Regions from separate parts of the Tardiphaga sp. vice304 genome, predicted to be linked through region 2. Evidence: predicted binding sites of a transcription regulator. Region 2 holds the regulator's gene; each other region holds the start of a gene.
What was found. Region 2 encodes PhoB, which activates phosphate uptake and scavenging genes when phosphate is short. Its sites were predicted from a motif close to TGTCATNNANCTGTCAT; they were not measured.
Positions count from the first base shown of each region.

Region 1: the regulator PhoB is predicted to act here: its motif matches at 1,917-1,933, upstream of FNL56_RS23905 (YdcH family protein).
Region 3: the regulator PhoB is predicted to act here: its motif matches at 1,504-1,520, upstream of FNL56_RS02760 (alkaline phosphatase).

Region 1 is NZ_CP041402.1:5,006,208-5,010,304, reverse strand. It holds gene purE (5-(carboxyamino)imidazole ribonucleotide mutase) at 1-40, opposite strand, end outside; gene FNL56_RS23920 (GGDEF domain-containing protein) at 260-823, shown strand; gene FNL56_RS23915 (hypothetical protein) at 1,059-1,310, opposite strand; gene FNL56_RS23910 (YdcH family protein) at 1,528-1,734, opposite strand; gene FNL56_RS23905 (YdcH family protein) at 1,977-2,159, shown strand; gene FNL56_RS23900 (NAD(P)/FAD-dependent oxidoreductase) at 2,302-3,414, opposite strand; gene FNL56_RS23895 (sensor domain-containing protein) at 3,606-4,097, shown strand, end outside.
Region 2 is NZ_CP041402.1:1,395,198-1,399,294, reverse strand. It holds gene FNL56_RS06615 (cytosine permease) at 1-1,280, shown strand, start outside; gene phoB (phosphate regulon transcriptional regulator PhoB) at 1,437-2,153, opposite strand; gene phoU (phosphate signaling complex protein PhoU) at 2,170-2,880, opposite strand; gene pstB (phosphate ABC transporter ATP-binding protein PstB) at 2,906-3,730, opposite strand; gene pstA (phosphate ABC transporter permease PstA) at 3,727-4,097, opposite strand, start outside.
Region 3 is NZ_CP041402.1:592,695-596,791, forward strand. It holds gene FNL56_RS02760 (alkaline phosphatase) at 1-1,450, opposite strand, end outside; gene argG (argininosuccinate synthase) at 1,718-3,055, opposite strand; gene FNL56_RS02770 (phosphatase PAP2 family protein) at 3,128-3,925, opposite strand; gene FNL56_RS02775 (hypothetical protein) at 4,041-4,097, opposite strand, start outside.

The DNA.
Region 1 (4,097 bases), 2.2 Mb from region 2:
AGTCGGACTGGCTTCCCATGATGATGGTGACGGCGGGCATTCCGTGATTTCTTTCGCGAATCCAGAAAGATAGGCTGGAAATACAGGTGTCGCCCCTTGCCAGGCAAGGTGCGTCGTCAAGATGATGCAGTCTTGGTGAAGACGCCCAAGTCTTGTAGCAAACCCCATGAAAAAGAAACCCCCACCCGCGCGGAAGCGGGCTATTCGCCCGGTCCGGGTCGGTAAAACGCCGCGATCCCCGGCCAAATCGGCGGTTCCCGTGACCGCGCTGGTGCTGCACCGGCTCCGGGCGGAACTGGCAAAGGCGCAGGCCAGGATCGCCGAGCTGCAGGCCTCGGCCGAAACGGACTTCCTGCTCGATATCCTCAACCGCCGCGGCTTCGCCCGCGAACTGACCCGCGCGATGGCCTACATCGCGCGCTACCGGGCCAACGGCGCGCTGGTCGTGCTCGACGTCGACCGGCTGAAGCCGATCAACGACGCCTTTGGCCACGCCGCCGGCGACGAAGTCCTGAAGGCGGTGGTAGGCCAGCTGCGCCGCCATGTCCGGGCCTCTGACGTGATCGCCCGGCTGGGCGGCGACGAGTTCGTGTTGCTGCTGTGGAACCTCAGCGAAGCCGACGCGCTCGCCAAGGCGCTGCAACTCGAAGCCGCGATCGACGCGCTCAGCTTTTCGTTCGGCGGCAGCCACGTCTCGGCCGGCGCTTCGGCCGGCATAGCCGTGCTCGGTCCGGACGTGCCAGGCATCGAGGCTTTGGCGCTCGCGGATAGCGCGATGTATGCGCGGAAGAATGAACGTCGCGCGAGCCTGGCGGCAGGATGACGTGGCGCGCTGCATTTGTTATCGCGAAGCCATCGTCGCGGCGGGTTGGTCGGATTGAAACCGGATCAGGCGTCCGGCGTATCGGCGACTGCGAAGTGTAGTTGGCTACGCCATCATCTGGGCGTTCGACTGCGCCCTCATGACGCACGTTATCCCGGCACCTCATGGACCAGCCCGCAGGTCCGTATTGGAAAACCAAGCGACGCCAACGAACGATCTGGCTCACAAATCCTGATCAAAGTCCGCTGAAGTCGTCGGGAACGTCGCCAAATTTGCGGATTACCTGGGCATCGCTGAACTCGCCCACCATCGGATCGCCCGTGCGGCTGAAGGCAACCGCGCCGATGCTGCCCGGCGCACGCGAAAGCACTTCGGCGCGGCGAATCGCACCGGAGGCGCTCTGGCATTCTTCCGCAGCGCCCGCGGCGGGAGTGCCGGAATCGTCCTGCAAGAACGGCAGCGCGACATAATAGGTAACATCAGGCATCGGCGGGCTCCCTGCAGCAGGCGACGCCGAGGTTTGTTCCCAATTTGTTCCGAAGTCAATCAGGTTGCCGCGATGGCCGATGGTCGAATTCGTGCGTGCCGGCCTGCACAGACGTTGCGGACTTCGCCTTGCGAATTCTATCGCTAGATGTTCAGGCGCAAGACATGCACGCCGCGGTCTCTCCGCTTCACGCGGGTTCCGGTATCCCGACGCCTGGTCAGGCGATGATGTCCGGCGTGATCTGGTCTTCGATGAACGAGATGCGATCGCGCAATTGCAGCTTGCGCTTTTTTAACCGCTGCAGCCGCAGCAGGTCCGGTGCAGGTGAGTGATGCAGGGCATCGATGGCCGCGTCGAGATCGCGGTGTTCCTGTTGCAGTCTGGACAGTTCGGCGGGGAGGGCGCGATCTTCGTCGTCGTTCATGGGGGCGGCTGACTGGCTTGGTGAGCAGGATCGTGCAAATCGATCTGCGGACTATCGCCGGTGCACGCGCACCGCGCAAGCGTCAGGTTCCTCGATCATCCGAGGTAATCCGGTCACGATTCGTTTCATATGGATCGATAATCTGAAAATGCAATTTTCAAGACCCATCGACAGATGTCCACTGTCATGTAGACTTCATCGTCCACCGAATCCGAGGTTCAACCTTACCCAGGAGATTTCGAATGGCACTTCAGGCGCATCTCGTCGAACTCGAACGCAAACACAAGGTACTGGAATCCGAACTGCACGAAGCCCTCGTGCATCTATCGACGGACGATCTGCGGATCGTCGAACTCAAGCGCCGCAAGTTGATCCTTCGCGACCAGATCGCGCGTCTCAAGAGCGAGACCGACACGCTGCATTAGCGCACTCCCCCGACTGACTCTTCACCACGTTTAATCACTGAGCTCCCGTTCGTTCGGCGTGCGCGCCGGGTGAACGGGCTGCAACGATGATGCACCAGCGCGGGTATCGATCATCGACTGTTCGGTACCACGCTCGGCGCGACTAGGCCGCGTCCGCCTTTACGATCTCTTCGACATGGTTTGCAATCGCCAGCGATGACGTCAGACCCGGCGATTCGATACCGAACAGGTTGACCAGGCCGCGTACGCCATGCGCCGACGGCCCCTGGATCATGAAGTCCTGCACGGCGACCGCCGGCGGCACGATCTTCGGGCGCATGCCGGAATAGCTTGGAAGCAGCGCGCCGTCGGGCAGTGCTGGCCAATAGCGCCGGATTGCGGGATAGAATTTGTCGCCGCGCGCGGGATCCACCGTGTAGTCGATCCGGTCGACCCATTCCACATCGGGGCCGAACCGCGCCTGGCCGGCAAGATCGAGCGTCAGATGCACACCGAGGCCACCGGGTTCCGGGACCGGATAGATCAGATGCGAGAATGGCGCGCGGGTGCTGCAACTGAAATAGCAGCCCTTCGCGAGATAGGCCGGCGGAATGAGGTCGAGCGGCATGCCTTCAAGGCTGCGCGCGATCGTGGTTGCCGACAGGCCCGCTGCATTGATCAGCGTCGCGCAGGCCAGTCGCATCGGCGCTTCACCGCCGACATCGAGTTCGAAACCATCCGCCGTGACCCGGCCGTGGCGCAGTGGCGCCAGCAGCGCAAACGCCGCCCCGGCCGCCTCCGCCTCGCCGCGCAGCGACAGCATGTAGCCGTGGCTGTCGATGATTCCCGTCGAGGGCGATAGCAGCGCGGCTTCGCACGCCAGTTCGGCCTCCAGTGCGTTGGCCTCTGCGCGCGATAATATTTCGAGGTCATCGACGCCATTGGCTTCGGCATGCGCCTTGATCGACTGCAGCCGGGCGATCTCTTCGGGGCGGGTGGCGACAATGAGCTTGCCGGAATTGCGGTGCGCGATGCCGCGTTCGCGGCAATAGGCATACATCGCCTGCCTGCCCTGCACGCAGAGCCGCGCCATCAGGCTGCCGGCGGGGTAATAGATACCCGCATGGATCACCTCGCTGTTGCGCGATGACGTCACGGTGCCGATCGCATCCAGCGCCTCCAGCACGATCACTTCGCGGCCAGCCTGCGCCAGTTGCCGGGCAATGGCGAGCCCGACCACGCCGGCGCCGATCACGACGCATTCAACTCTGTCCATGTACCATCCGGTCATTCATCGCAGAAATCGCCAGGGTGCGGCGGGCCAATTCAAGCGGAACTTAGCAATGAATTAAGCATCGCATTGGATTGCAGTTCGATCTTGCACCATCTCGTGTTGTAGCCGAGGCTCGTTTACCTGATCCAAATACCTTCCATTAAACACTAATCTTCCGAATACGCGGGTGCGGAATGGCTGGCAAGATGGAATGGACGGGCGGCAAGGCGTTGTTTTTCGCCCTCGCACCGGCGTGTCTGCTCGCAGCCGCTGCCGGCGGAACCGCCCGCGCGCAGTTGGCCGCGGTGCCGGCAGCGAACGCCGGAGGGGGCGAACCGCAGATGGTCTGGGAAGTCCTCATCGGCGGCATTGTGACGCTGGCTTTCATGGCCGCGCTGGTGCTGTGGGGCATCGCGGCGCTGCGTGATGTCCGGAGCCAGGAGCGGCGGCGCAATGCCTTCATCGGCTCGGCCCTCAACCATCTGGGCCAGGGCATCGTGATGGTGGACGCGCAGAAGCGCGTGGTGTTCTGCAACGATCGCTACCTCGAAATTTACGGACTGGATCGCTCCGACCTGACCCGGGATATCACCGCCGACGGGCTGCGGCACTTGCGGCGCGCGCGTGGCCAGCTCGATGCGAATTCCGAGAAGTTCTACGAGACATCTCCGGTGCAAGGCAGCTAC
Region 2 (4,097 bases):
GCGCGCTCGGCATTATTCTCAAGCTCGGCCTGCTGGAAACGATCGCCGTGATCGTGATCGGCAACCTGATCGGCTGCGCAATCTTCGGCGCCTTCACGGTGATGGGCCACAAGACCGGCGTCAACCAGATGGTATTGAGCCGTGCCGCCTTCGGCCGTCGCGGCGCCTATCTGCCGAGCCTGCTGATGTTCCTGATGACGCTGGGCTGGATCGGGGTCAACACCTACTTCCCCGCCAAGATCTCGATGGCCATCCTCGCCCAGTTCGGCATCAGTGACACCTGGACCGCGAACTTCCTCGTCATCACCCTCGTGATGGTGCTGCAGGTGATGATCGGCATCTATGGCTTCTATGCCATCCGTACCTTCGAGAAGTACACCGTGCCGGCGACCGTGGCGATCATGGTGCTGATGAGCATCCTGGCCTGGAGCCAGGCCGGCGTCGTCAATTGGGGCCTCAAGACGTCGCTGGAGCCCGGCGCGCATCTGGCGATGCTGACGCTGCTGATGACCGCCGTCGGCGTCGGCTGGGGAATCTCGTGGGTGACCTGGGCCTCGGACTATTCGCGCTTCGTGCCGCGCACCATCTCCTCGAGACAGGTCTTCTGGTACAGCTACATCGGCATGTTCGTGCCCTCGGTGTGGCTCGCTGTCCTCGGCGCTACCATCGCGTCGGTAACGCTGGATGCCGATCCGGCCAAGATGGTCAGCGCGGTGTTCGGCGGCGTTGCCGCGCTGCTGGTGCTCTTGATGGTTCTGCATGGGCCGATCGCCAGCAACATCCTCAACGTCTATTCGGCGGCGCTGGCGGCGTTGAGCATGGGCCTCAAACTGTCGCGCACGGCGCTGGCGCTGATCGTCGGTGTCGCCGGCTATGCGGTGACGATCTACTTCATCTCTGCGCCGTCTTTCGCCAAGGCGTTCGACAACTGGCTGATCAGCCTGTTGATGTGGATGAGCCCCTATGCCGGCGTGATCCTCGCGGACTTCTTCGTGAAGCGGAAGGGCGTGATCGACGTCGCCGAACTCTACAAGTCTCCGCAGACGAGCGCCTATGGCGATATCAATTGGAGCGGAATGATCGCCTTCGGCGTCGGCTTGGTCGCCGCATGGCTGTTTCAGGACGGGCTGGTGCCGACGCTGCAGGGACCGATCTCGATCAACCTGCTGGGCGGCGCCGATTTGAGCTGGCTGGCCGGGATTCTGGTGGCGGGCGGTGTTTATCTTGCGATGGACAAGTACGCTGCCACGGCGCCGGCGATCGCGAGCCCGGCGGAGTAAACACCTCCCGCACCACCTTTTTACGAAAACGACGTTCGGTCTCTAGCCCAGCCGCGACGCACGGTTACCTCTCCCCGCCGGGGAGAGGTAACCGAGGGTCGCGGCTAGAATTTGATGTGGGATGGCAAGCAAGCGAGCGCTAAGAACTCTGCTCGCTCAGCTTGCCTGTTCGGCGCTGATGCTGGCGAAGCGGTCGTCCAGCGCGTAGCCGGCGCCGCGCACGGTGCGGATCGGATCCTGCTCGCCGCGCGGGTTGAGGATCTTGCGCAGACGGCCGATATGCACGTCGACGGTGCGCTCGTCGATATAGATATCGCGGCCCCACACGCTGTCGAGCAGTTGCTCGCGGCTGAACACCCGGCCGGGATGTTCGAGGAAGAATTCGAGCAGGCGATATTCGGTCGGGCCGAGATCGATCGGCCGGCCGGAACGAACGACGCGGCGCTTGTCGCGGTCGAGCTCTATGTCGCCGAACGACAGCACGGTCGCCAGCCGCTCCGGCGCGGCACGGCGCAACAGGCCCTTCACGCGGGCCAGCAGCTCCGGCACCGAGAACGGCTTGACGATGTAATCGTCGGCGCCGGTGGCCAGGCCTCGGACGCGTTCGCTTTCCTCGCCGCGCGCCGTCAGCATGATGATCGGCAGCGACTTGGTCTCCGGACGCGCGCGCAGCCGGCGGCACAATTCGATGCCCGACAGGCCCGGCAGCATCCAGTCCAGCACCACCAGATCCGGCACCCGCTCTTTCAAGCGGGTGTCGGCGTCGTCGCCGCGGGCGACGGTCTCGACCTCGTAGCCTTCGGCGTCGAGGTTGTAGCGCAGCAGCGTGGTCAGCGCTTCTTCGTCTTCGACCACCAGAATGCGCGCGTTCATGGGCTTGTCTCTCTCGTTAAACCGGGGCGTTGGCGAAATTGGTCATATCGCCCTTCGGGCGCTTGTCCAGGATCGCTTCGCCCTCAATCATGTAGAATACGGTTTCGGCGATGTTGGTGGCATGATCGCCGATCCGCTCGATGTTTTTGGCGCAGAACATCAGATGGATGCAGAACGAGATGTTGCGCGGATCTTCCATCATGTAGGTCAGCAGTTCGCGGAACAGCGAGGTGCAGATCGCGTCGATCTCCTCGTCGCCCTTCCACACCGCCATCGCCGCCGGCAGATCATGCGCGGCGTAGGCATCGAGCACGGCCTTGACCTGCGAGCGCACCAGATCAGTCATGTGTTCGAGGCCGCGGATCAGCTTCAGCGGATGGAAGTCGCTGTCCAACGCATTGACGCGCTTGCCGATGTTCTTGGCGAGATCGCCGATCCGCTCCAGATCGGTGGCAACCCGCATCGCGCCAACGATCTCGCGCAGATCCACCGCCATCGGCTGACGCCGGGCAATGGTGAGCACGGCACGCTCTTCGATGACGCGCTGCAGTTGGTCGATTTCCTGGTCGGCGGCGGCCACCTTCATTCCCAGCGGAATGTCGCGACGCACCAAGGCGTCGACGGAATCGGTGATCTGCCGCTCCGCGAGACCACCCATTTCAGCGACCAGCCGGGTCAATTCCTGCAGGTCGCCGTCGAAGGCCTTGGTCGTGTGTTCGAAAGCCATATCAATCCCTCCCGCGTTCAACGCGTCAGCCGAACCGGCCGGTGATGTAATCCTGGGTACGGCGATCTGTCGGCGAGGTGAAGATCTTGTTGGTCGGGCCGAATTCGATCAACTCGCCGAGATACATGAAGGCGGTGCTGTCAGAAACGCGCGCCGCCTGCTGCATGTTGTGGGTGACGATGGCAATGGTGTAGTCGTTCTTCAACTCGTCGATCAATTCCTCGATCTTGGCGGTCGAGATCGGATCCAGCGCCGAGCACGGCTCGTCGAACAGGATCACCTCGGGCCTGACCGCAATGGTGCGCGCGATGCACAGGCGTTGCTGCTGGCCGCCCGACAGGCTGAGACCGGAGGCGTTCAGCTTGTCCTTGACCTCGTTCCACAGAGCGCCGCCGCGCAGCGCCTTCTCGACGCGGCCATCCATCTCCGACTTCGAGATCTTCTCGTAGAGACGCACGCCGAAGGCGATGTTTTCGTAGATGGTCATCGGGAACGGCGTCGGCTTCTGGAACACCATGCCGACGCGGGCGCGCAGCAGGTTGAGATCCAGCTTCGGATCGAGCACGTTCTGGCTGTCGAGCATAACCTGACCCTCGGCACGCTGGCCGGGATAGAGGTCGTACATGCGGTTGAAGATGCGCAGCAGCGTGGACTTGCCGCAGCCCGACGGGCCGATGAAGGCGGTGACGCGGTTGGCGACCAGCGTCAGGTTGATGTGCTTCAGCGCGTGATGGTCGCCGTAATAGAAATTCAGGTCGCGGACGCTGACCTTGGAGCGCTCCTCGCCCATCGCCACCTGCGGCGGCAGGGAAACCGAGGATACGCCGGAAGATACGGATAGTTCACTCATTTCGCTGTCCTCTCGGCGCCGAGAATGCGCGCGCCAATGTTAAGGGCAAGTACGGCCAGGGTTATGATCAGAGCGCCGCTCCAGGCCAGCTGCTTCCAGTACTCGTAGGGGCTTTGAACGAAATTGTTGATGGTCACCGGCAGGTTGGCCATGGTCCTGGTGAGATCCAGGCTGAAGAACTGGTTGCTCAGCGCGGTGAACAGCAAGGGCGCAGTTTCGCCGGCGACGCGGGCCGTCGCCAGCAGAACGCCGGTGATGAGGCCGGCGCGGGCGGCGCGGTAGGCGATCCGCTTGATCACCAGCGAACGCGGCAGGCCGAGCGCCGAGGCCGCTTCGCGCAGCGGATTGGGCACCAGGCCGAGCATGT
Region 3 (4,097 bases), 800 kb from region 2:
TCGCCAGCCGGCGGCTGACATCGACGCGCGACGGATAGCCCTCGGCATCCGGCTTCGGATAGTTCGGGAAGCCGGCCTTCTCATAGACGCCAACCCGTTCGCGCAGCGGCGTGTTCGGCAGCGTCTCCATGTCGTCATTGACGGTGCCGACCAGGCTGTTGGGATGGTTGTGATCGGCCAGCACCAGGATCAGCGTGTCCTCGCCGCGCGCTTTGGCCCAGTCCTTGGCTAGCTTCACGGCATTGTCGAGCATGATCGTGTCATACACGGCGCGCTCCATGTCGAGCGCATGGGCGTATTTGTCGATCATGCCGGATTCCACCATCAGGAAGAAGCCGTTGTCATTGCGCGACAGCACGTTGAGCGCGCTTTGTAGCTGCACGGTCAGATCGGGCTGATCCGGCGATTTCTTCACGCCGCCGCCCTTGAGAAATTTGCGATCGAGTACCCCGTCCATATTGCCGGGCGCGAACAGTCCGAGCAGTTTCCGCGTCTCGGGCTTCGCGGCCTGCGCGTCGAGCTCGGTCGCTGTGGCGGCATAGGCGTAGCCGGAGTCGCGGAATTTCGCGATGTAGTCGACGTCGTCCTTGCGCTTCGAGATCGCCTCGGCCTGCGGCAGGAAGTTAGCGGCGCCGCCGCCCAGCAGCACGTCGGGTTTGGCGGCAAAAAACTGCTCGACGATCTGGTCATAGGCGGCGCGGCGCCTCGTATGCGCGACCATCGCCGCCGGCGTAGCGTCCTCGATCTCGGTATTGGTGACGATGCCGATCGCCATGTCGCGCTGCCGTCGGATCAAGCTGGTGATGGTCTCGACGCGCGGATCGTCGAACGGATTACTGGTGCGGTCGGCATAGACGCCCATCGCATTGACCGCGGTCTTGTGCCCGGTGGCATAGGCGCTGGCGGCATTGGCGGAGTCGGTGATGATCGAATCCGAACCGGCGGTGGCGACGAATGCCATGTAGGGCATGTCGTCGATCGCCAGTCTGCCGAGGCTCTTGCCTTCGGAAATGCCCTTCGACAGCAATCGTGCGCCGACACGGTGCGCCGGCGACATTCCGTCGCCGATGAACGGGATGACGTTCTTCGCCTTGCGCGGGCCGGTGTCAAAGACGTTCCACGAGACCGCGCGGCTGGTGCTGCCGTCGCTGACCTCGATCGTGTAGGCGCCGGGCTTTGTAAGCGCGACCTGGCGCAGCAACAGCGCGGACTGGTCCTTGCCGTCCTCGCGCGCGATATAGGTCGCGGGCTTGCCGAAGGCGCTCGCGTGGTCGGCGCCGTTGACGGTGACCTTGATATTGGTGGGATCAACAAGGCCGGGAAACTCGACCTTGAAATCGAAGGTGGCGCCGGCGAGGATGTCGGCGCGGTCGATCGGATAAATGGCTTGCGCAAATGCCGGCGCGCTGGAAAGGGCCAGCGCGAGTGCGATGGTGACCGAATTTTTCATGATGAGTGCCCCGGCGCCCGTCACGGGCAGGTGGCATCCAATACGACGACAGGATGACGCGTCAATGACGGTCGGGCATCCCGGCAATCCTATTCTCGCGGCGAGCATGCCGATTCCCGGGCCCCGCAGCTGTCATTGCGAGGAGCGCTTGCGACGAAGCAATCCAGTCTTCACTCGTGGCTTACTGGATTGCCGCGTCGCTTCGCTAAGGGGAAAGCCAAAGGCTTTCCCTGACCTCGCAATGACGACTGATAACTCGTCGATCGCTTAGCCCTTGTCGTTCTCCAGCTTCGGAATGTTCGAGCCCGCGCCGGCGCTCAGCAGGCCGGCGTTCGCGTAGAGGTCCAGCTTGGCGCGGGTGTCGGTGATGTCGAGGTTGCGCATGGTGAGCTGGCCGATGCGGTCGGCCGGCGTGAACGGGGCGTCCTCGACCTTTTCCATGCTCAGGCGCTCCGGCGCATAGGTCAGGTTCGGGCTCTCGGTGTTGAGCAGCGAGTAGTCGTTACCGCGACGCAGTTCGAGCGTGACTTCGCCGGTGATGGCACGGGCGACCCAGCGCTGCGCGGTCTCGCGCAGCATCAAGGCCTGCGAATCGAACCAGCGGCCCTGATACAGCAGCCGGCCAAGCTTCATGCCGCTCATGCGGTACTGCTCGATGGTGTCCTCGTTGTGGATGCCGGTGACGAGACGCTCATAGGCGATGTGCAGCAGCGCCATGCCCGGCGCCTCGTAGATGCCGCGGCTCTTGGCTTCGATGATGCGGTTCTCGATCTGGTCGCTCATGCCGAGGCCGTGGCGACCGCCGATCGCATTGGCTTCGAGGAACAGAGCAACGCTGTCGGCGAAGGTCTGGCCGTTCAGCGCCACGGGCTGGCCTTCGACGAACCGTACCACGACGCGCTCAGCCTTGACGGCGCAATCGTCGCGCCAGAACGGCACGCCCATGATCGGCTTGACGATCTGCATGCCGGTGCCGAGATCTTCGAGATCCTTGGCTTCGTGCGTCGCGCCGAGCAGATTGCTGTCGGTCGAATAGGCCTTCTCGGCCGACATCTTGTAGGCGTAGCCATGCGCGGTCATGAACGCCGACATCTCGGCACGGCCGCCGAGTTCGTCGATGAACGCGTCGTCGAGCCAAGGCTTGTAGATTTTTAGTTCCGGATTGGTCAGCAGGCCGTAGCGGTAGAACCGCTCGATGTCGTTGCCCTTGTAGGTCGAGCCGTCGCCCCAGATGTTGACGCCGTCCTCCTTCATCGCCGAGACCAGCATGGTGCCGGTCACCGCGCGGCCAAGCGGCGTGGTGTTGAAATAGGCGATGCCGCCGGTCGAGACGTGGAAGGCGCCGGCCTGGATGGCGGCGATGCCTTCATGGACCAGTTGCGCGCGACAATCGACCAGCCGCGCCTTCTCGGCGCCGAACTCCATCGCCTTGCGCGGGATCTCCTCGTAGTCGGTCTCGTCAGGCTGACCGAGATTGGCGGTATAGGCAAAGACGCGGGCGCCCTTCTGCTTCATCCAGAGCAGCGCGGCTGACGTGTCCAGCCCGCCGGAAAACGCGATGCCGACGTTTTTTCCCTGGGGCAGGCTCTTCAGAATCGTGGTCATCGAACGTCCAATCGGGGCAATTTCGGTTGCATGGGGGCTGTGCTATCAAACTTCCCGCGGACGGGCACCCGTTTAATGGCGGTGGGCCGTATCAGGCTCGGGCGCCGGGCCAACGTCCTGGCCGCTCAACAGTTTCCGGCGCCAGCGATAGCCCGGCCAGGCAAAGCGGGTCAGACGGGCTTCGGCCTCGGCGTCTGTCTTGCGGGTGGCCGGCCAGCGATAGATCCAGCCATGCGCCAGCCAGATCACCAGAAACGTCACCAGCCCGGCAATCGCCACGTCGGTGAAGAAGTGCCCGCCGAACGCCATTCGCAACCCGCTGGTCAGCGACCCGAACACGAAGGCGGCGACATAGGCGACGGGTCGGATCGCCGGCGGCGTCAGCGCGGCGGGCGCAAAGGTCCAGAAGGCGGTGGCGCCCTCGCCGGAGAAGAACGAGCAGTTGCGGCCGCACTGGCCGGTCGGGTCCCACCACGCCTTGAACTGCCAGGGGCCGCTGAATTCGGTGACCATCACCGGCCGTGGCCGTCCCCAATGGGTCTTGAAGGTCAGGTTGGTCAGGATGCCGGCCGCCAGCGTGATGGTGATCAGCAGGAAGGCGATGGTATTGGCGGAGATCAGGAGCTTCCGGTTCGGCCAGATCAGCTTGATGATCAAAGCCGCGATGGACGGTAGCGCGAAGGCCCAGCAGATCCACATCGCCGCATCGCGCGCGAACATCGCCAGCGCGCCTTCCTTGACCGGAAAGGTTTTGCTGGCGGCGTCGTAGAACAAAGCTGCCAGCTTGAGGTCGAGTTCGGGATAGATCCCGAAGGTCAAGCCGATAACGAGGCTAAGGGCCAGCGCGATATAGAGTCCGGTACAGTTCATGGCGCGCGGTTTAGCCGACGGGGGTGGGGATGAAAAGACTGGCGAGCCGCGTCCTTTTCTCCTCTCCAGCGGCGCGCAGCTTCGCTGCGCCGGGGGAGAGGGGAAGGAAGAGGCCTCACGATAGCGGTGGCGCCTGCGGCAAAGCGCGCGGCTGCTTCCATCGTCCGGCATT